4 regions of the Ancylobacter sp. 3268 genome follow, and region 4 is predicted to be linked to each of the others. Evidence: predicted binding sites of a transcription regulator. Region 4 holds the regulator's gene; each other region holds the start of a gene.
What was found. The regulator PhoB, encoded in region 4, activates phosphate uptake and scavenging genes when phosphate is short. The targets are predictions, from matches to a motif close to TGTCATNNANCTGTCAT.
Positions count from the first base shown of each region.

Region 1: J2X65_RS11615 (Orn/Lys/Arg decarboxylase N-terminal domain-containing protein) is a predicted target of PhoB. The motif match lies at 2,634-2,650, and genes of this name have one in related genera.
Region 2: J2X65_RS02230 (esterase-like activity of phytase family protein) is a predicted target of PhoB. The motif match lies at 2,197-2,213, and genes of this name have one in related genera.
Region 3: J2X65_RS06785 (NAD-glutamate dehydrogenase) is a predicted target of PhoB. The motif match lies at 3,570-3,586, and genes of this name have one in related genera.

Region 1 covers NZ_JAVDUX010000007.1:18,176-23,141, forward strand. Annotated here, with positions in the region: gene ilvD (dihydroxy-acid dehydratase) at 1-533, opposite strand, end outside; gene J2X65_RS11610 (CHAD domain-containing protein) at 910-2,496, shown strand; gene J2X65_RS11615 (Orn/Lys/Arg decarboxylase N-terminal domain-containing protein) at 2,700-4,966, shown strand, end outside.
Region 2 covers NZ_JAVDUX010000001.1:472,178-477,143, reverse strand. Annotated here, with positions in the region: gene J2X65_RS02240 (TRAP transporter small permease subunit) at 1-166, opposite strand, end outside; gene J2X65_RS02235 (TRAP transporter substrate-binding protein) at 851-2,005, opposite strand; gene J2X65_RS02230 (esterase-like activity of phytase family protein) at 2,272-4,482, shown strand; gene J2X65_RS02225 (TetR/AcrR family transcriptional regulator) at 4,898-4,966, shown strand, end outside.
Region 3 covers NZ_JAVDUX010000004.1:102,094-107,059, forward strand. Annotated here, with positions in the region: gene J2X65_RS06785 (NAD-glutamate dehydrogenase) at 1-3,507, opposite strand, end outside; gene J2X65_RS06790 (OmpW family protein) at 3,731-4,414, shown strand; gene purH (bifunctional phosphoribosylaminoimidazolecarboxamide formyltransferase/IMP cyclohydrolase) at 4,485-4,966, opposite strand, start outside.
Region 4 covers NZ_JAVDUX010000009.1:94,107-99,072, reverse strand. Annotated here, with positions in the region: gene pstA (phosphate ABC transporter permease PstA) at 1-667, shown strand, start outside; gene pstB (phosphate ABC transporter ATP-binding protein PstB) at 675-1,496, shown strand; gene phoU (phosphate signaling complex protein PhoU) at 1,522-2,238, shown strand; gene phoB (phosphate regulon transcriptional regulator PhoB) at 2,283-2,984, shown strand; gene nthA (nitrile hydratase subunit alpha) at 3,344-4,048, shown strand; gene J2X65_RS14190 (SH3-like domain-containing protein) at 4,045-4,389, shown strand; gene J2X65_RS14185 (SH3-like domain-containing protein) at 4,389-4,769, shown strand; gene J2X65_RS14180 (nitrile hydratase accessory protein) at 4,766-4,966, shown strand, end outside.

The DNA.
Region 1 (4,966 bases), on a different contig from region 4:
TCGGAGACGCGGTCGTCGGCGGCGGCAACCATCGCATCGACGAGATCGAGCGCCTTGGTCTTGCCGCCAAGCACCACCTTGCCGGCTTCCATCGGGCCGCCGGAGACGAAGACCGTCGGAACGTTGAGGCGCAGCGAGGCCATCAGCATGCCCGGCGTGATCTTGTCGCAATTGGAAATGCAGACCATGGCATCGGCGCAATGCGCATTGACCATGTACTCGACGCTGTCGGCGATGAGCTCGCGCGAGGGCAGCGAATAGAGCATGCCGTCATGGCCCATGGCGATGCCGTCGTCGACCGCGATGGTGTTGAATTCCTTGGCGACGCCACCCGCCGCTTCGATCTCGCGCGCCACGAGCTGGCCGAGATCCTTCAGATGGACATGGCCGGGCACGAACTGGGTGAACGAATTGACCACCGCGATGATCGGCTTGCCGAAATCATCGTCCTTCATGCCCGTGGCGCGCCAGAGGCCGCGCGCACCGGCCATGTTGCGGCCATGGGTGGTGGTGCGAGAGCGATAGGCCGGCATGGAATTCCTCCAGACTGTTTGCCGCGCTTATGCGCTTTACCCGGATATGGCGCAACTTGGCAAACGGGGACGGACGACCGGCCGACGACATCGCCGAGACGAGGCCGACGCCTCGGAGCGTTACGGCCTACCCGTGATCTGGCGAAAGCCCGAGGATTTCGGCGCCTCCATCCCCCCGGCTTCAGAAGCGGCGCCCATAGCACCGCCGGGCTCATCTATCCGTCGTCATCGCCCGTCCCGGTGCGTCACGCCGGCAGGCATTATTACTTTTATGTGACAGTTTCAGTCGCTATCGATGCCTTTCATGCCTGCTGGGAGCCGGTCTCTTCGCGGCAGGGATACCGGCCAGAAGCCGGGAACGAAGAGGAATGTCGACATGCCGGAAGGCAGCGCCACCACGCAGCCAAGCGTGACCGCCAGTGCACACGTGCCGGACGCCTGCGAGATCGAACTGAAGCTGCTGACAGATGCAAGCACGCTTGCCCGGCTCGTCGATGCCCCCGTCATTTCGCGCAACGCCACATCCAAGGGCGTGGTGAGGCGGCTGGAGGCAACCTATTACGACACCTCCGCTGCCGAGATCGCCGGCCTCGGAGCGTCGCTGCGCGTCCGGCGCAGTGGCAAGCAACATATCCAGACATTGAAGCTGGCAACGCCGGCGAACCCGCTGCAACGGCAGGAACTGGAAGCACCCGTGCCGGATATGGCGCCGCAGCTGGACATTCTGCCGACGAGCGATCTGGGCGCACCGTTCGAGACGCTGCAAAGTGCCGATCTCATCGCGATATTCACCACCAGGATCCGCCGCCACACGCGGACGGTGACATTCGGCGGCGCCGTGATCGAGGTGGCCTTCGATGAAGGCCTGCTGATCGCCGGGGAGCGGACCGAGGCGGTCTGCGAGATCGAACTGGAGCTTAAATCCGGCGAGGTCGGCGCCCTCTATGAGCTCGCCTTGTCGCTGCTGGAGCACGGGCCGCTTCGCGTCGGCACCCAGAGCAAGGGGGAGCGCGGATATGCGCTTGCCTTCGGCACGCCGCCCCTGGCCCAGAAGGGTTTCTCTTCCGGCATCGAGCCGAGCGATACCACCGACGAGGTCATCGCCAGGACGCTCGCGGCCTGCCAGCGTCATGTGATGGCCAATCTCGTGGCCGCGCAGCATGGGCAGGATCCGGAAGGCGTCCATCAATTGCGGGTCGCCCTGCGGCGGCTGCGGACGGCGATCTCGCTCTTTGGACGAGAGATTCCGGCCTCCTCACTTCAGGCGCTGGTTTTCACTGCCAGAAGACTCGCCAGCGGGCTAGGCCCCGCCCGAAACTGGGACGTCTTCCTGACCACGACGGTCGCCGAGATCGAGAGCCGGCAGCTTCCGGGGATCGAGTTCACCGATCTCAAATCCACCAGCGGGCCATTCCGCGAGCGCGGTTACGAGGCGGCCCGGGCCGACCTCATCGATCTCGAATGCACCCGCTTCCTTTTGTCCCTCGGCCGGGTGATCGAGCGGCGCAGCTGGCGCAACGATATCAGCAGCGAAGCTCTGGCGGTGCTGACCCAGCCCGCCCGGGAGTTTGCCGACCGCGCGCTGGCGCGGCTGAACCGCAAGGCCCTGAAACAGGGCCATCATTTCCGGCGGCTCGCGCCGGAGGCCCGCCATGAATTGCGCCTGACATTGAAGAAGCTGCGCTATGCGGCGGAGTTCTTCCTGCCGCTCTATGAAGACGACGGCGTCGTGCAGAAATATTTGAAAAGGCTGTCCCGGCTGCAGAACATCCTTGGCGCCGACAACGACGCCACGACGACGCAGTCGCTGCTGCGCGAGGTCGAGGCAAGCACGTCGAATCCGCAGGTGCACAAGGCCATCGGGGCGATCACCGGGTGGCAGGGGCGCGACAACATCGAGGCGGCCAGGGCGCTCCGGCAGACCTGGCAGCAATTCATCGACGCCGAGCCGTTCTGGCACTGACCGCGCGAGGCGCCCGGCACGGCGCGGGAAGGTGCTACCCGAGGCGATACCCTCTGCCGCTGTTCTGAGCGATGCTTGGCCTCGCTCTGGCTACCGGCCATTCCTCCCTTGGATGGGATGAGGCGGCGCCAGCAATTCGTCACGATCTTGTCACGGGGCAAGTGGACACCTCGGACTGACACGGACCAAATGCGGGTGCCCGAATGGATTATTTCAAGCGTTTCAACTTCCTGTTCGCAACGCCCGCCTTTGACCCGGAGGATCTGGAGGGCGCCCGCTACCATCAGATCGTCGAGGAAATCGAGCGTTCCGGCTTCGAGGTGGTGCGGGCGCGCAATCTGGAAGACGCCGAGATCGCCGTACAGACCGATGCCGCCATCGGCTGCATGATGGTGGACTGGGGCAAGAAGGGACTGGAGGGCAAGACCGCCTCGCTCATCAATCTGATGCGCCGGCGGGGATTGGACTTCCCCATCATCCTGCTCATCCGCCGCAAGCGGTTCGAGGACGTACCGGTGGAGGTGCTGGACTTCATCGACGGCTATGTCTTCCTCTCCGAGGAGACGCCTGCTTTCATCGCCAAGAACCTCATCAGCCGACTGAAGCAATATGCCGAGACGCTGAAGACGCCGTTCTTCGGCGCGCTGGTGGATTATGCCGAGGAGGGCAACCAGCTCTGGACCTGTCCCGGGCACAATGGCGGCGTGTTCTACTCGCGCAGCCCGATCGGCCGGGTGTTCATGGAGCATCTGGGCGAGGCGGTGTTCCGCGACGACCTCGACAATTCGGTGCTCGATCTCGGCGACCTGCTGACCCATGAAGGGCCGGCACTGGCGGCGCAGAAGGAGGCGGCGAAGATTTTCGGCGCCGAGAAGACCTATTTCGTCCTCAACGGCACCTCCACCTCCAACAAGGTGGCCCTCGCCGCCCTCGTGACCGATGGCGACCTGGTGCTGTTCGACCGCAACAACCACAAGGCCGCCCATCACGGCGCGCTGATGATCTCCGGCGGCATCCCGGTCTATGTCCCGACCGTGCGCAACGCCTGGGGGCTGATCGGCCCGATGGCGTTCGAGGCGCTGGACGAAGCGCATCTGCGCGAGCAGATCCGCACGCATCCGCTGGTGAAGGATCCCGAGCTGTGGCAGAAGCCGCGCCCGTTCCGCGTCGCGGTGGTGGAACAGTGCACCTATGACGGCACCATCCACAGCGCCGAGATGATCCTCAAGCGGATCGGCCATTTGTGCGACTACATCCTGTTCGACGAAGCCTGGGCCGGCTTCATGAAGTTTCACCCGCTCTATGCCGGGCGCTTCGCCATGGGCCTCGCCGAGCTCGGCCCTGAGGCGCCGGGCATCATCGCCACCCAGTCCACCCACAAGCAGCTGGCAAGCTTCTCGCAGGCCTCGCAGATCCACATGAAGGACCGCCACATCACCGGGCAGAAGCGGCGGGTGGAGCACCGGCGCTTCAATGAGAGCTTCATGCAGCACGCCTCCACCTCGCCCTTCTATCCGCTGTTCGCCTCGCTCGACGTCGGCGCGCAGATGATGAAGGGACGCTCGGGTGTGGTGCTGTGGGACGATACGATCCGCCTCGGCATCGAGCTGCGGAAGAAAATCCGCGCCGTGCGCCGCGAGTTCGAGGAGAAGGAGCCGCGCGTCGAGCGGCGCTGGTTCTTCGAGCCGTTCGTGCCGGACCGGGTGGCGATCCCCGACGTGTCGCGCCCGGACGCCGTGCATGACGTGGCGTGGGAGAGCATCTCCACCGACCAGCTCGCCACCAACCCGGCCTTCTGGCACCTCTCCCCCGGCGCGGCATGGCACGGATTTGCCGGCATGGAGCCGGGCTTCGCCATGACCGATCCCAACAAGCTCACCTTGCTGACGCCCGGCTTCGACCCCGCTACCGGCGCCTATGCCGAGCACGGCATCCCGGCGCCGGTGGTTGCGCAATATCTGCGCGAGAACCGTATCGTCGCCGAGAAGAACGACCTCAACTCGCTGCTGTTCCTGCTCACGCCCGGGGTCGAGGCCAGCAAGGCCGGCACGCTGATCTCCGGCCTGGTCGCCTTCAAGAAGCTGCATGACGACAATGCGCTGCTCGAGGAGGCGATCCCGGAATTCTACCGTCGCCGGCCGGCGCGCTATGCCGGCGTGCGGCTGCGCGACCTGTGCGGGGAGATGCACCGCTTCTTCCGTGCCGCCAATGTCAGCGCGCTCCAGGCGATGCAGTTCTCGGCCGCGCACCTGCCGCAGATCGCCCTCTCGCCGCACGAGGCCGCACGGCGGCTGGTTCGCAACGATGTGGACTATCTGCCCATCGACGCCATCGCCGGCCGTATCGCGACGACGCCATTCGTGGTTTACCCGCCCGGCATCGCCACCATCGTGCCGGGCGAGCGGCTGACCGAGCGCGCGCAGCCGATGATCGACTACCTCAAGATGTTCGAGGCCTGCTTCAACACGTT
Region 2 (4,966 bases), on a different contig from region 4:
CATAGAGCATCAGGCTGACATCATAGGCCCAGGTGGTGGGGTCGCGCAGCACGTAGCGGCGGAACACCTCATAGCAGATCGCCAGCGTCAATATGACGATGCACCAGGCGAAGGTCTTGCCGATGAAGGCATTCAGCCGGTCGACGGCGAGAAGGACGGATTGCATGGGAGCCTCGAGGAAGAGCGGGCCGGGGAGGCGGACGGGACGTCGGGTTTGGCGTGGTGCTGTCTGGTGACGCGGTTCGGTGAGGGGAGCGGCACGGCGGGCCGGCGTGGCGGACGGCGGACGTGGCGGGCGGCGGACGGGGCGGACGGGTGGTGCGTGCGTCGTGCTCGCCAAAGCCCTCTCCCCGGCGGGGACAGGGCTGGTTGAGGGGGGAGGACGGCCTCCGCCTCGGTGAGCGCCCGCGCATCCGGTCGACCGGATGCGCCAAGCCGTTTCCCGCAAGATCCCTTCACCAATCCGGCGAGCCCGCCGGTGAGCCCGCCGGTGAGCCCGCCGGTGAGCCCGCCCTTGGGCTTGCCAAAGGCGGGACGCGGGAGCGGATCGGCTCTCCCTTTGTGGGAGCGGGGTGGGTGAAGGAGCGGGTCGCTTCGGCCTTGGGCTCCGGTCCGTCGGGTCTTCGAGGCCCAGCACGGCTCCGCGACCGGCGAGGGGACGACGAGATGGGAAACCGCCGCAGACCCCTCACCCCACCCCTCGCTCCGACAGGGAGAGGTCGCGTCGCCGCTCTCTGGGCAGGGAGGACGCACGCGGCCCGTTCTCCCGGTCGCCCCTCGTGACGCCGGCACCTCCGTCTTGCCGGGGTAAGCCCGGTTCATGACGGCGTGCGAGGCCCCGACGCCCCGCCTACGCCGTGCGGAAGAAGTGGTCGTAGGCCATCTTCGAATCCGGCTCATATTGCAGCCGGAAGCCGACGATGCGCTGCGCCCAGGCCTTCTGGCTGTCGATCACCTTCTTGAACACCGGATCGGTGGAAAGGTTGGCGATCACCACGTCCCACGCCTTCAGCTGCGCCTCCAGCACCGGCTTGGGTGTTGGGATCACCTTCACGCCGCGCGCCTTGATGGCCTCGAGATCCTTCGAGTAGCGGTCCTGCGCCTTCCACATCATGGTGGAGGAGGTGGCATCCGCCGCTGCCTTGATGATCTCCTGCACGTCCTTCGGCATGGCGTCGAACTTGGTCTTGTTGAACAGCACCTCGAAGCATTCCAGCGCCTGGTGGTAGCTCTGGATCATGTAGACCTTGGCGACATCGGGGAAGCCGAGCACCAGGTCGGAGGAGGGGTTGTTGAACTCGGCGCCCTCCAAGAGGCCGCGGTCGATGGCGGGCACGATCTCGCCGCCGGGCACGATCGTCACCGCCGCCCCGAGTTCCTTGAACAGGTCGGCACCGAGGCCCACCGTGCGGTATTTCATGCCCTTCATCTGGTCGATGCTGGAGATCTCGGCCTTGAACCAGCCGAGCGGCTGGCTCGGCATCGGCCCGGTGAGCATGCCGACCACGTTGAGCTTCAGCGTGTTCTGCACGAGGTCGTCATAGAGCTCCTGCCCGCCGCCATAGCGGATCCAGCCCAGCAGCTCGTCGGCGTCCCAGCCGAAGGCCGGGGCGGTGCCGAACAGCGAGAACGCCTTGTTCTTACCGTACCAATAGGCGGCGACGCCGTGGCCGCCGTCGAGGATGCCGGCCGACACCGCGTCGAGCATCTGAAAGGCCGGCACCACCGCGCCGGCCGGCAGCAGGTCGAGCTCGACCCGGCCGCCGGCCATCGCGTTCACCCGCTTGACGAAGTCGCCGGCGAACTCGTGGAAGATGTCCTTGTTCGGCCAGGTCGACTGGAATTTCAGCTTGATCGGCGCCTGCGCATGCACGGCGGGGGCGGCGACCGCCGCGGCGCCGGCGACGGCAGCACCGGCGATGAAGCGGCGGCGGGACGGGACGTTATCGGCCTGCGTGTCGGCGTGAGCGCGCACGTCTACGCTCTTCCCTGACGTAACGGTCATGGGCGGTTCCTCCTGTGGCGTTTCCTCCGCGGGCTTGCGCCCGCCGGGCGGCGCTTTGCGCGCTCTGGCCCGATGTGCCAGCAGACGATGACGAAAGGGCAAGCGCAAGCGCTAATTGTGCCGCTCCCTGCCAATTCGGCTGATACGAAAGTCGTAACTCCCGGCGTTTGCCGCCGCTTTTCCGCCACAGCCGTCATCGGCGTGTCATCGACGGCCGCTTTGAAGACCGCAGGCGGGCTTCCCCGCGTCAGGATGAGGATCCTCCCATGCGCTCGACTCTGATGGCCGGCGTCTGCCTTGCCATGCTTGCGTCCGCCGGTGTCGCCTCGGCGCAAAACGCGCCCGAAAGCTTCAACCGCATCGCCACCTTCCATGTGGTGGACAATCTGCCGGCCGGTGCCGACGCCGCGAAATCCACCGCCGCCGAGATCATCACCGTGACCGAAGACGGCAACACGCTGATCTATAGCGACAGCCCCGGCAAGCGCATCGGCTTCATCGACATCACCGATCCGGCGGCGCCGAAGCCTGCCGGCACGGTGGCGCTCGACGGCGAGCCGACCACGACGGTGGTGATCGGCGGCAAGGCCTATGTCGGCGTCAACACCTCGGAATCGAAGAGCAACCCGTCGGGTCACCTCGCCGTGGTCGACATCGCCTCCCGCAAGGTCGAGGACAAGGTCGACCTCGGCGGCCAACCGGATTCGGTCACCAAGAGCCCGGATGGCCGCTTCCTCGCCATCGCGATCGAGAACGAGCGCGACGAGGACGTCAATGACGGCGCCATTCCGCAGATGCCGGCCGGTAACCTCACCACGTTCGAGGTGAAGGACGGCCGCGTCGTCGATGCCTCGAAGAAGGTCATCGACCTGACCGGCCTCGCCGCCGTCGCGCCGGAAGATCCCGAGCCGGAATATGTCGACATCAACTCCCGCAACGAGGTGGTCGTCACCCTGCAGGAGAACAACCACATCGTGGTGGTCGATCTGCCCACCGGCAAGGTCACGGCGCATTTCTCCGCCGGCACTGTCGATCTCGACAGGATCGACACCAAGAAGGACGGCGTGATCGACCTCTCCGGCAAGATGACGGCGGTTCCGCGCGAGCCGGACACCGTGCAGTGGATCGACGACAACCGTTTCGTCATCGCCAATGAAGGCGACTGGAAGGGCGGCACGCGCGGCTTCAGCATCTTCGACAAGACCGGCAAGCTGCTGTTCGAATCCGGCACCGCGCCCGAATACGAGGCGGTGCGCCTCGGCCACTATCCCGAGAAGCGCAACAAGAAGGGCATCGAGATGGAGGGCGCGGAAGTCGCGACCTTCGGCGGCGAAAAGCTGATCTTCGCCGGTTCCGAGCGCGCCTCGATCATCTTCGTGTATCGTGACAAGGGCGGTGCCGAAGCGCCTGAACTGCTTCAGGTTCTGCCCGGCGGCGTCGGGCCGGAGGGCCTGCTTGCCATCCCCGCGCGCAACCTGTTCGTCACCGCCAGCGAGACCGACAACCGCGAGGATGGCGGCATCGGCTCGGTGGTCACGCTCTACCAGCGCGCGCCCGGCGCCCCGAGCTACCCGACCATCGTCTCCGGCGACGACAAGAACGGCCTGCCGATCTGGTGGGGGGCGCTCTCGGGCTTCGCCGCCGATCCGAAGGACGCCGGCAAGCTCTATGCGGTCACCGACAGCTTCTATGCGCAGGGTCGCATCCTCACCATCGACGCGACGCAGAAGCCGGCCCGGATCACCGCCGCCACCGTGGTGACGAAGGACGGCCAGCCGGCCAAGGGCCTCGACCTCGAAGGCATCGCCATCCGTCCGGAAGGCGGCTTCTGGCTCGCCTCCGAAGGCAATCCCGAGAAGAAGGAAAACCCGACGCAGAACCTGCTCATCCGGGTGAATGCCGATGGCTCCATCGCCGAGGAGATCACCCTGCCGCAGGCGCTCGCCGCGCAGGCGACCCGCTTCGGCTTCGAGGGCGTGGCGGTCACCGGCTCCGGCACTGAGGAGACCGTGTGGATCGGCGTGCAGCGCGAGTGGAAGGACGATCCCAAGGGCTTCGTAAAGCTGATCGCCTACAATCCGGCGGTGAAGAGCTTCGGCTATGTCCACTATCCGCTGGAGAAGTCGGAGAAGGGTTGGGTCGGCATTTCCGAGCTCACCGCCCACAAGGACGGCCTGATCGTCATCGAGCGCGACAACCTTGTCGGCCCGGCCGCCAAGCTGAAGAAGCTGTATTTCGTGTCGCTCAAGGACGTCGTGCCGGCAGCGATCGGCAGCGAGGCCAAGCCGCCGGTGCTCGCCAAGACCGAGGTGAAGGACCTGTTGCCGCTGCTCGCCGCGCCCAAGGGCTATGTGCTCGACAAGGTGGAGAGCTTCGCCATCGACGCCGCCGGCAACGGCTTCATCGTCACCGACAATGACGGCATTGACGGCTCCTCCGGCGAGACCCAGTTCATCCCGCTCGGCGCGATCAACTGACGCCGCACGCGCGGCCTCCGAACCAACCCGACAGGCGAGGGCGCCCCGCAAGCGCGCCCTTTGCTTTGTTGGCGCGAATAAGGGGCTCCGGCACCCGTTCCCCGCCGATAGAGCGACCACGCTCCCTCTCCCCAATGGGGGAGCGATGGGGTGAGGGGGACAACGCTCCAAGGCTCCGCAGCGCGCGCCCACACACCGACCCGCTACGCGGGCCACCTCTCCTCCTCGGGGAGAGGGAGGCCCGAAACTGGCTATGCGCCATGACGTCTCCCACCGCCACGCGGCAACTCCCTCTCCCCGAGGGGCAGAGGTGTGGGGTGAGGGGGGACAACGCTCCCAGACATTGAAGCGGCCCTTCCCTTCCCAAGGCGATCCGATATAATGACTGACCGGTCAGTCATTATGAGGTGCCGCCGTGACCGACGCTGCGAACCCGCCGACGAAGAGGCCGCCGCGGCCCCGCCCGGACGCCGAGGCGCGCCGC
Region 3 (4,966 bases), on a different contig from region 4:
GGAATTGTCGATGGCGTCGGTGTTGAGCCGCACGCCGCGCTTGGCCGCCTCGATGCGGGCGCGCTGGGTGACGCCGAGATTGGCCCCCTCGCCGATCACCTTGGCGCGAAGCTCGGCGGCGGCGATCCGCACCGCGTCATTGGCGCGGTCGCCGGCCTGCGCGTCGGTCTCGGCGGAGGCGCGGATATAGGTGCCGATGCCGCCGAACCAGAGCAGGTCGACCGGCGCGCGCAATATGGCGCTGATCACCTCGGCCGGCGAGGCGGAGGAGCGCTCGAAGCCGAGCGCCTCGCGCACCGCCGGCGAGAGCGGGATGCTCTTGGCCGCGCGCGAATAGACGCCGCCGCCCGGCGAGATCAGGCCCTTGTCGTAGTCCTGCCAGGAGGAACGCGGCAGGGCGAACAGCCGCTGGCGCTCGGCCAGCGAGGCGACCGGGTCCGGCGTCGGGTCGAGGAAGATGTCGCGATGGTCGAAGGCCGCCACCAGCTTGATGGTGTTCTCCAGAAGCATGCCGTTGCCGAACACGTCGCCCGACATGTCCCCCACTCCGGCCACGGTGAACGGCGTCACGCGGATGTCGGTGTCCATCTCGCGGAAGTGGCGGCGCACCGCCTCCCAGGCGCCGCGCGCGGTGATGCCCATGCCCTTGTGGTCGTAGCCGACCGAGCCGCCGGAGGCGAAGGCGTCGCCCAGCCAGAAGCCGCGCGCTTCCGACAGCCCGTTGGCGGTGTCGGAGAAGGTGGCGGTGCCCTTGTCGGCGGCGACCACGAGATAGGGATCGTCCTCGTCATGGCGCACGGTGCGCGGCGGATGGTCGATCTCGGCGCCGTCGATGTTGTCGGTGAGGTCGAGCAGCGAGGAGACGAACAGCTTGTAGGCCTCGGTGCCTTCCGCCTGCACCGCCTCGCGCGGGCCGGTCGGCAGGTGCTTGGGCACGAAGCCGCCCTTGGCGCCCACCGGCACGATCACCGCGTTCTTCACCTGCTGCGCCTTGACGAGGCCGAGCACCTCGGTGCGGAAGTCCTGCGGCCGGTCGGACCAGCGCAGCCCGCCGCGCGCCACCCGGCCGAAGCGCAGATGGATGCCCTCGACGCGCGGCGAATGCACGAAGATCTCGAACAGCGGCTTCGGCAGCGGCAGGCCCTCGACCCTGTGGCTGAGGAACTTCACCGCAATCGCCGGCTTGGGCTCGCCATTCGCCGCGGTCTGGAAGAAATTGGTCCGCATCGCCGCGTCGATGAGATCGGCGAAAGCCCGCAGGATGCGGTCGTCGTCGAGGCTCGAGACCTCTGCGAGCGCCGCCTCGATCTCGGCACGGATCGCCGCCTCCCGCGCCTCGCGGTCGCCGGCGACGGACGGGTCGAAGCGCGCATGGAACAGCGCCACCAGCCGGTCGACGATGGCCGGATGGGCATTCAGCGCCGTCCACAGATAGTCCTGGCTGTAGGGCGAGCCGATCTGCCGCAGATAGCGCGCCAGCGTGCGCAGCAGCGCGATGTCGCGCCAGTCGAGGCGGGCATTCAGCACCAGCGCGTTGAAACCGTCGCTTTCGGCCTGGCCGTGCAGCACCGCCATCAGGCAGGCGTGCAGGCGCTGCTCCAATATGTCGAGGTCGATCTCGCCGCCGCCGCGCCGGGCGAGCAGCATGTCATGGACATAGATCGGCGCCAGCCCCTCCGGCTCGACGGTGAAGGTGCGCTCGTCGACCACCAGGAAGCCCATCGCCTCCAGCAGCGGGACGCGCTCGGAGAGCAGCCGCGGCACCTTGTAGCTCAGCACCTTGAGCCCGGCCCGCTCGCCTCCCGCGCCCTGTTCCGGCTTGTGGAAATCGATGGCGACCGGAGCCGCCTCGCCGAGCCGCTCGATCAGCCGCAGGTCGGCGAGCGCGGTTTGCGGCGAGTTGCTGTCCTGATAACCGGCGGGAAAGGCGTGGCCGTAGCGCGCGCGCAGCCGCGCCGTCGTCTCCGGCGGATAGACGAGGCCGATGGCGCCGGCGAACACGTCCTCCCAGGTGCGGATGATCTCACCGACGGCCGTCTCCAGCTCCGCCCGGCCGGGTTCCGCCTGCGCGGTTCCCTCGTCGCGCTCGATGGTGAAGTGCACCCGCGTCAGCGGCCCGTCGAGGAACAGCGGCTTGAACGCCACCACCTTGCCGCCGAAGCTCGACGCCAGCAGGGCGCCTATGCGCTCGCGCACCTCCGATCCGTAGCGGTCGCGCGGCACGTAGACCAGCACCGAGACGAAGCGGTCGAAGCGCTCGCGCCACGCCAGCACCCGCACGCGCGGATGCTCGTCGAGCTGGAGGATGGCCAGCGCGAAATGGAACAGCGTGGCCTCGTCGATCTGGAACAGCTCGTCGCGCGGGAAGTTCTCCAGCACGCTGGCGAGCGCCTTGCCGGAATGGCTCGACGGATCGAAGCCGGCGCGCTCGATCACCTTCAGCGCCTTGCGGCGCAGCAGCGGGATCACCGACAGCGAGCGCGTATAGGCGGTGGAGGTGAACAGGCCGGCAATGGCGAGGCCGCCGATCACCCGCCCCTGCGCGTCGTAACGCTTGACCACCACCACATCCATCCAGGTGCGACGATGCACCTGGGCGAGCGTGCGCGAACGGGTGACCACCAGCGGGCTGGCATCCGCCAGCACCAGCGACAGGTCGGCGCTCACCGCCTTGGGATCGAGCTGGCGGCGGAACAGCCGCATCTCCAGGTCGGCGAGCAGGCCGAACGCCTGGTCCGTCCGCCGGACGAATAGGCCGCCGGCGTCGAGATCGTAGTGGCGGGTGCCGAGGAAGGTGAAATTGTCGGCCAGCAGCCATTCGAGGAAGGCGACCGCCTCGGCCACCTCCGCTGCCGGCACGCTGGCCGGCGCGGCGCGCAGATCGGCCAACGCCGCCTCGACCTCGCCGAGCATCGGCTTCCAGTCGGTCACCGCGGCGCGCACCTGCGCCATCACCAAAGCGAGCTCGGCCGCCAGCGCCTCGCGCTCGCCGGCGTCGGCGAGGCGCGGCACGTGGATGTGAATCAGGCTCTCGCGCTTCTGGCGCGGGTCCTTCGGCGCGCCCTGGGCGGCGATGCCGACCAGCCCTCCCTGCCGGTCGCGCTCGACCTTGAAGATCGGGTGCACCACCAGCGAGGCGGTGAGGTTGCGCTCGTTCAGCGCCGCCATCGCCGAATCGAGCAGGAACGGCATGTCATCATTGACGATCTCGATCACCGTCACCTCGCCGAGGCGCTCGCCGCCCGCCACCACCTCCGGCAGTTCGACGCGGATATCGGCGGCGCCGGCGGTGCGCCGGGCGAGATGCTCATGGGCGCGCCGCGCCAGCTCGGCGAGTTCCTGTGCGGTATAGAGCCGCACATCCTCGGCCGCAGCCCGCCCGAACAGGCGGCTGGCGAAGCGCGGCGGCATGTCGCCCTCGGTCGCCTGCGTGATGAGATCCGCCTGCTCCACCAGCTGGCGCGCCGCGCGCTCGTCTTCGCTGGCGAGAAAACCTTCGACACCCATGTCCGTCTCCTGCCTCGGGCCGCGCGCCGTCGCGGCGGCCGTCCCATCGTTGGTACCGGCTTCTGATGGCCGGATGACGACCGTAGTCCTGTTGCCGGACCGTCACACTGCGCGACGCGATCCCGGCGGGTTGAGATGTATCAAATTTCAGGGGCCCCGACCGCTCCAGAACGTCGATGCGGCATGTCGCGCCGCAGCATCGGGCGGGCACAGGGGAAATCACATGTCCAAAGCGCTCCAGGTCATCACCGCCGCCATTCCGGCGGCCCTTCTCATCGCGGCGCCGGCCTTCGCCGCCGACATCGCCAGCGCGCCGCCGGTCTACAAGGCGCCGGCGCCGGTGGTGGAGAAGAGCCCCTGGCAGATCCGCCTGCGCCTGCTCGGCGTGCTGCCGGAGGACGGCGGCAAGGTGAACGGCGTGCCGGGATCCGACCTCGATTATTCCGATTCGGTGGTGCCTGAACTCGATATCACGTATTATTTTACCGACAACTGGGCGGCCGAACTGATCCTCGGCGTCACCCCGCACGACATTGACGGCGCCGGCTCGCTGGCCGGGCTGGGCAAGATCGGCGAGGCGTGGCTGCTGCCGCCCACCCTCACCCTGCAATACCACTTCACCGAGTTCGGCGCGTTCAAGCCCTATGTCGGCGCCGGCGTGAACTATACCTTCTTCTTCAACCAGGAGGCCGACGCCGCCGACAGCCTCGATGTGCACAATGCCTGGGGCTTCGCGCTGCAGGCCGGCTTCGACTACATGATCGACGCGCATTGGGGCTTCAACGTCGACGTGAAGAAGCTGTTCCTCAAGCCGGATTTCGACGTCACCGTCGCCGGCACGCCGCTGACCGGCACCGCCGATCTCGATCCGTGGATCGTCGGCGTCGGCGTCACCTATCGCTTCTGAAGCGCCCGCACCGCCACAGACGAAGGGCCGGTTCGCACCGGCCCTTTTTTCCTGTCCGGGCCACCCCGCCTCAGTGGCGGAAGTGCCGCACGCCGGTGAACACCATGGCGACGTCCGCCGCGTCGGCGGCGGCGATCACGTCGGCGTCGCGGATCGAACCGCCCGGCTGGATCACCGCCGTCGCCCCCGCCTCGATGGCGGTCAGAAGCCCGTCGGCGAAGGGGAAGAAGGCGTCGGAGGCGACCACGCTGCCGCGCGTCAGCGGCTCGGCAAGGCCGGCGGCCTCGGCGGCGTCGATCGCCTTGCGCGCGGCGATGCGCGCCGAATCGACCCGGCTCATCTGCCCGGCGCCGATGCCCACCGTGGCGAGGTCCTTGGCATAGACGATGGCGTTCGATTTCACATGCTTGGCGACGCGGAAGGCGAAGGCGAGGTCGGCGAGCTCGGCATTGGTCGGGGCGCGCTTGGTGACGACCTTCAGCTCCATGTCGTCGACCACCGCATTGTCGCGCGACTGCACCAGCAGCCCGCCGGCCAGCGACTTCACCGCCA
Region 4 (4,966 bases):
CGGCGCCGGCGGCGGCCTGCTGAACGCCATTGTCGGCTCGCTGATCCAGATCGGCGTCGCGCTGGTGATCGGCACGCCGATCGGCCTGATGTGCGGCACCTTCCTCGCCGAGAACGGCCGCGGCACCCAGATCGCCAATGTGGTGCGCTTCGTCAACGACGTGCTGCTCTCGGCGCCGTCGATCCTGATCGGCCTGTTCGTCTACCAGCTCCTCGTGGTGCCGTTCGGCGGCTTCTCCGGCTGGGCGGGCTCGATCGCCCTGGCCATCCTGGTCATCCCGGTGGTGGTGCGCACCACCGAGGACATGCTGAACCTGGTGCCGATCGGCCTGCGCGAGGCGGCCTTCGCTCTTGGCGCGCCGCAGTGGAAGGTGGTGACCTTCATCACCTGGCGCGCCGCCCGCGCCGGCATCGTCACCGGCATCCTGCTGGCGCTGGCCCGCGCCGCCGGCGAGACCGCGCCGCTGCTGTTCACCTCGCTCGGCAATAATGGCTGGTCGCTGAACATGTCGGCGCCCATGGCGTCGCTGCCGATCGCCATCTATCAATACGCCGCCAGCCCCTTCGAGGATTGGGTCGCCCTTGCCTGGGCCGGCGCCCTCATCATCACCGTCGGGGTGCTGACCCTGAACGTCCTGTCCCGCCTGGTTCTGGCGAAGATGAAGTGAGACGGCCATGAATTTCGCACCCGATACCTCCATCGACATCGCTTCCGCCGTCAACCGCGCCACCGCGCCGTCCGCGCAGCCGAAGCTCAAGGTCGAGAAGCTGAATTTCTACTACGGCGACAACCACGCGCTGAAGAACATCAACTTCGAGATTCCCGAGAAGCGCGTCACCGCGATGATCGGGCCCTCGGGCTGCGGCAAGTCGACCTTGCTGCGCATCTTCAACCGCATGTACCAACTCTATCCGGGCCAGCGCGCGGAAGGGAAGATCCTGTTCGACGGCGGCGACCTCCTGTCGAAGGATCTCGATTCCACCGTGGTGCGCTCGCGCATCGGCATGGTGTTCCAGAAGCCGACGCCGTTCCCGATGTCGATCTACGACAACATCGCCTTCGGCGTGAAGCTGCACGAGAGCCTGTCCAAGTCGCAGATGGACGAGCGGGTCGAGTGGTGCCTGCGCAAGGCGGCCATCTGGGAAGAGACCAAGGACCGGCTGCACACCTCGGCGCTCGGCATGTCCGGCGGCCAGCAGCAGCGCCTGTGCATCGCCCGCACCATCGCGGTGCGGCCGGAGGTGATCCTGCTCGACGAGCCGACCTCGGCGCTCGACCCGATCTCCACCTCGAAGATCGAAGACCTGATCGACGAGCTGAAGCAGGAATTCACCATTGTCATCGTGACGCACAACATGCAGCAGGCCGCCCGCTGCGCCGACATCACCTCGTTCTTCTATCTCGGCGAGCTGATCGAGGTGGCCGCGTCGAACGAGATCTTCACCAATCCGCGCGAGGCGCGCACCCGCGACTACATCACCGGCCGCTTCGGCTGAGTGCGACGGGAAAGAGGACCAGCCCATGCCCTCCGAACATATCGTCTCGTCCTTCGATACCGATCTCAAGGAGATCAGCCGCCGCGTGGTGGAGATGGGTGGCCAGGCCGAGCAGCTGGTCGCCGATTCCGTGCAGTCGCTGGTCAAGCGCGATACGGAGCTCGCGCAGAAGGTGATCGTGCTGGACGGTCCCATCGACCTGCTCCAGCGCGAGATCGAGGAAAAGTCGGTGCTCACCATCGCCCGTCGCCAGCCGCTGGCCGGCGACCTGCGCGAAATCGTGGCGGCGATGCGCGTCGCCAACGATCTGGAGCGCATCGGCGACCTCGCCAAGAACACCTCCAAGCGGGTGCTGGCGCTCACCGGCGAGTTCCATCCGCAGAAACTGGTGCGTGGCGTCGAGCACATGTCGAGCATGGTGCTGGAGCAGCTTAAGGAGGTGCTGGACGCCTATGCCAGCCGCGAGGACACCCGCGCCATCGAGGTGTGGAAGCGCGACGGCGAGGTCGACGTTCTCTATACCTCGCTGTTCCGCGAACTCCTCACCTATATGATGGAGGATCCGCGCAACATCTCGCTGTGCACGCATCTTTTGTTCTGTGCCAAGAACATCGAGCGCATCGGCGACCACGCCACCAACATCGCCGAGACCGTGCACTACCTCGCGACCGGCCAGCTGCTCACCGAAGAGCGGCCGAAGCAGGACACCACCAGCCTGACCGCGGTTCCGTTCCCGTCCTGAGGCGGGCCGGATCGCGGTTTCGCATCATTCGCACGGGAAAAGCGATGCCGACCAATATTCTCATCGTCGAGGACGAGGAGCCGCTCACCCTGTTGCTGCGCTACAACCTCGAATCCGAAGGCTATTCGGTGGAGAGCGTGGCGCGCGGCGACGAGGCGGAGACGCGGCTGCGCGAGAAGGTGCCGGATCTTCTGTTGCTCGACTGGATGCTTCCGGGCCTGTCCGGCATCGAGCTGTGCCGGCGGTTGCGGGCCCGGCCGGAAACCGAGCGCATGCCGATCCTGATGCTCACCGCCCGCGGCGAGGAGACCGAGCGCGTGCGCGGCCTCGCCACCGGGGCGGATGATTATGTGGTGAAGCCGTTCTCGGTGCCGGAACTGGTCGCCCGCGTGCGGGCGCTGCTGCGCCGGGCCAAGCCGGACCACATCTCGACGCTGCTGCGCGCCGGCGACATCGAGCTCGACCGCGAGACCAAGCGGGTGCACCGCTCCGGCCGCGAGCTGCATCTCGGTCCCACCGAGTTCCGGCTGCTGGAGTTCCTCATGCAGTCGCCCGGCCGGGTCTATTCCCGCGAGCAGCTGCTCGACGGCGTCTGGGGCCAGGACGTCTATATCGACGAGCGCACGGTGGACGTGCATGTCGGCCGGCTGCGCAAGGCGCTCAACCGCCCGCGCCAGCCCGATCCGATCCGCACCGTGCGCGGCTCCGGCTATTCCTTCAACGAGATGTTCGCCCGCACCCATTGAGGCGGCCTCGCCGCCGCGCGTGTGGCACTCGGAACCGATCCGCTGGCGCGCAATCCCCGGCGGATTTTCGTCTTTGGTGCCGGCGCCCTGTCTCGCAGGCTCCCCTCTGCCTCACGACAGCACGCCGCCGGCCTCTTCTCCGTTCATCCGTCGGGGGAGTACCGGCGGGCCGAAGGTCCGGACGGGATGGCGGCCTGTGGGCGTCGCACGTGCTTCTGCCGCGACCCCCGGCGCCAACGTCGTTTTCCGAGGCGTCGCCCATCTTTTCACCGTGCCGCTTTTCTACTCCTGCGTCGTCGACACGCGCGCGGCGTGTCCGCATAATGCCCTCCTCGCGGCGCAGGGACGGATCGCTTCGCATGGCAGGGCAGCACGACGACCACGATCACGATGATCATGCGCCTCACGATCACCCGCATGAGGATCCTTTCCACCGCATCCATTCCGAGGAGGCGGACGCGCTGCTGATGTCGATCGCCGACATCGAGATCAGCGCCCGCGTCAAGGCGCTGGAGGAGCTGCTCACACAGAAGGGGCTGGTCGATCCGGCCGCGCTTGATGCGGTGGTGGATCTCTATGAGAACCAGATCGGCCCGAAGAACGGTGCCCGGGTGATTGCCCGCGCCTGGGCCGATCCGGCCTACAGGACGTGGCTGCTCGAGGATCCCAACGCCGCCATCGCCGATCTCGGCTTCACCGGCGCGCAGGGCGAGAACATGGTGGCGCTGGAGAACACCGACAGCGTGCACAATGTCGTCGTCTGCACCCTGTGCTCCTGTTACCCGTGGCCGGTGCTGGGGCTGCCGCCGGTCTGGTACAAGAGCATGGCCTACCGCACCCGCATCGTGCGCGATCCGCGCTCGGTGCTGGCCGAATTCGGCACCGTGCTGCCGGACACCACCGAAATCCGCGTCTGGGACAGCAATTCGGAAGTCCGCTACCTCGTCGTTCCCCGCCGCCCGGAGGGCACCGAGGGCATGGACGAGGCGGCGCTCGCCGCCCTCGTCACCCGTGACAGCATGATCGGCGTCACCGAGGCCCTGACCCCGGAGCCGGCCGAATGAACTCGGTGCATGATTGCGGCGGCTTCGACGGCTTCGGCCGGGTGGTGCCGGAGGGTTATGACGGGCGCGAGCCGGTGTTCAAGGAGGAGTGGGAGCGCCGCATGTGCGGGCTGTTCATGATCACCATCGGCGCGCATTACTCGGACGACGAGTTCCGCCAGTCGCGCGAGCGGCTGGAGCCGGTGAAATATCTCACCCGCCCCTATTACGAGCAATGGTGGTTCGCGGTGGCGCGGCTGATGATGGAGAAGGGCCTGCTGACGCCGGAGGACTTCGCCCGGCACCTCGCCGCCGGACGCGCCGCCGCCGGCAGCGCCGATATTCTTGCCGGGGACGCCTGATGCTCAGCGCCGCCGATATTCTCGATCTCCTGAAGACCGGCGCCACCACCAGGGTCGACGACCCCTCGCGCGTGCCGGCCTTCGCACCGGGCGATCACGTCGTCACCCGCACGCTCAGCCCGCTCACCCATACGCGGCTGCCGCGCTATTGCCGCGGCAAGCGCGGGGTGGTGGTGAAGGTGCACGGCCTCTATGCCCTGCCCGATGTCCGGGCGCTCGGCGACGAGGAAACGCGTGAATATTGCTACGCCGTGCGCTTCTCCATGCGCGAATTGTGGGGGCCGCAGGGCGCGCCGGCCGACAGCCTCACCATCGATCTGTGGGACAGCTATCTGCTGCCGGCCCTGCCGGCCTCTCCCGCTTCGGAGGTCGTGCCATGACCGGCACTCTGCTGCCCGACCTCGACCGGCCGAAGGCCTTCGCCGCGCCATGGGAGGCTCAGGCCTTCGCGCTGGTGGTGAAGCTGCACGAGCGCGGCCTGTTCGAATGGCCGGAATTCGCCGCCGGCCTTAGCGCCGAGATCCACGCTCACCCGGACCAGCCCTATTATGTCTGCTGGCACGAGGCGGCGGTGGAA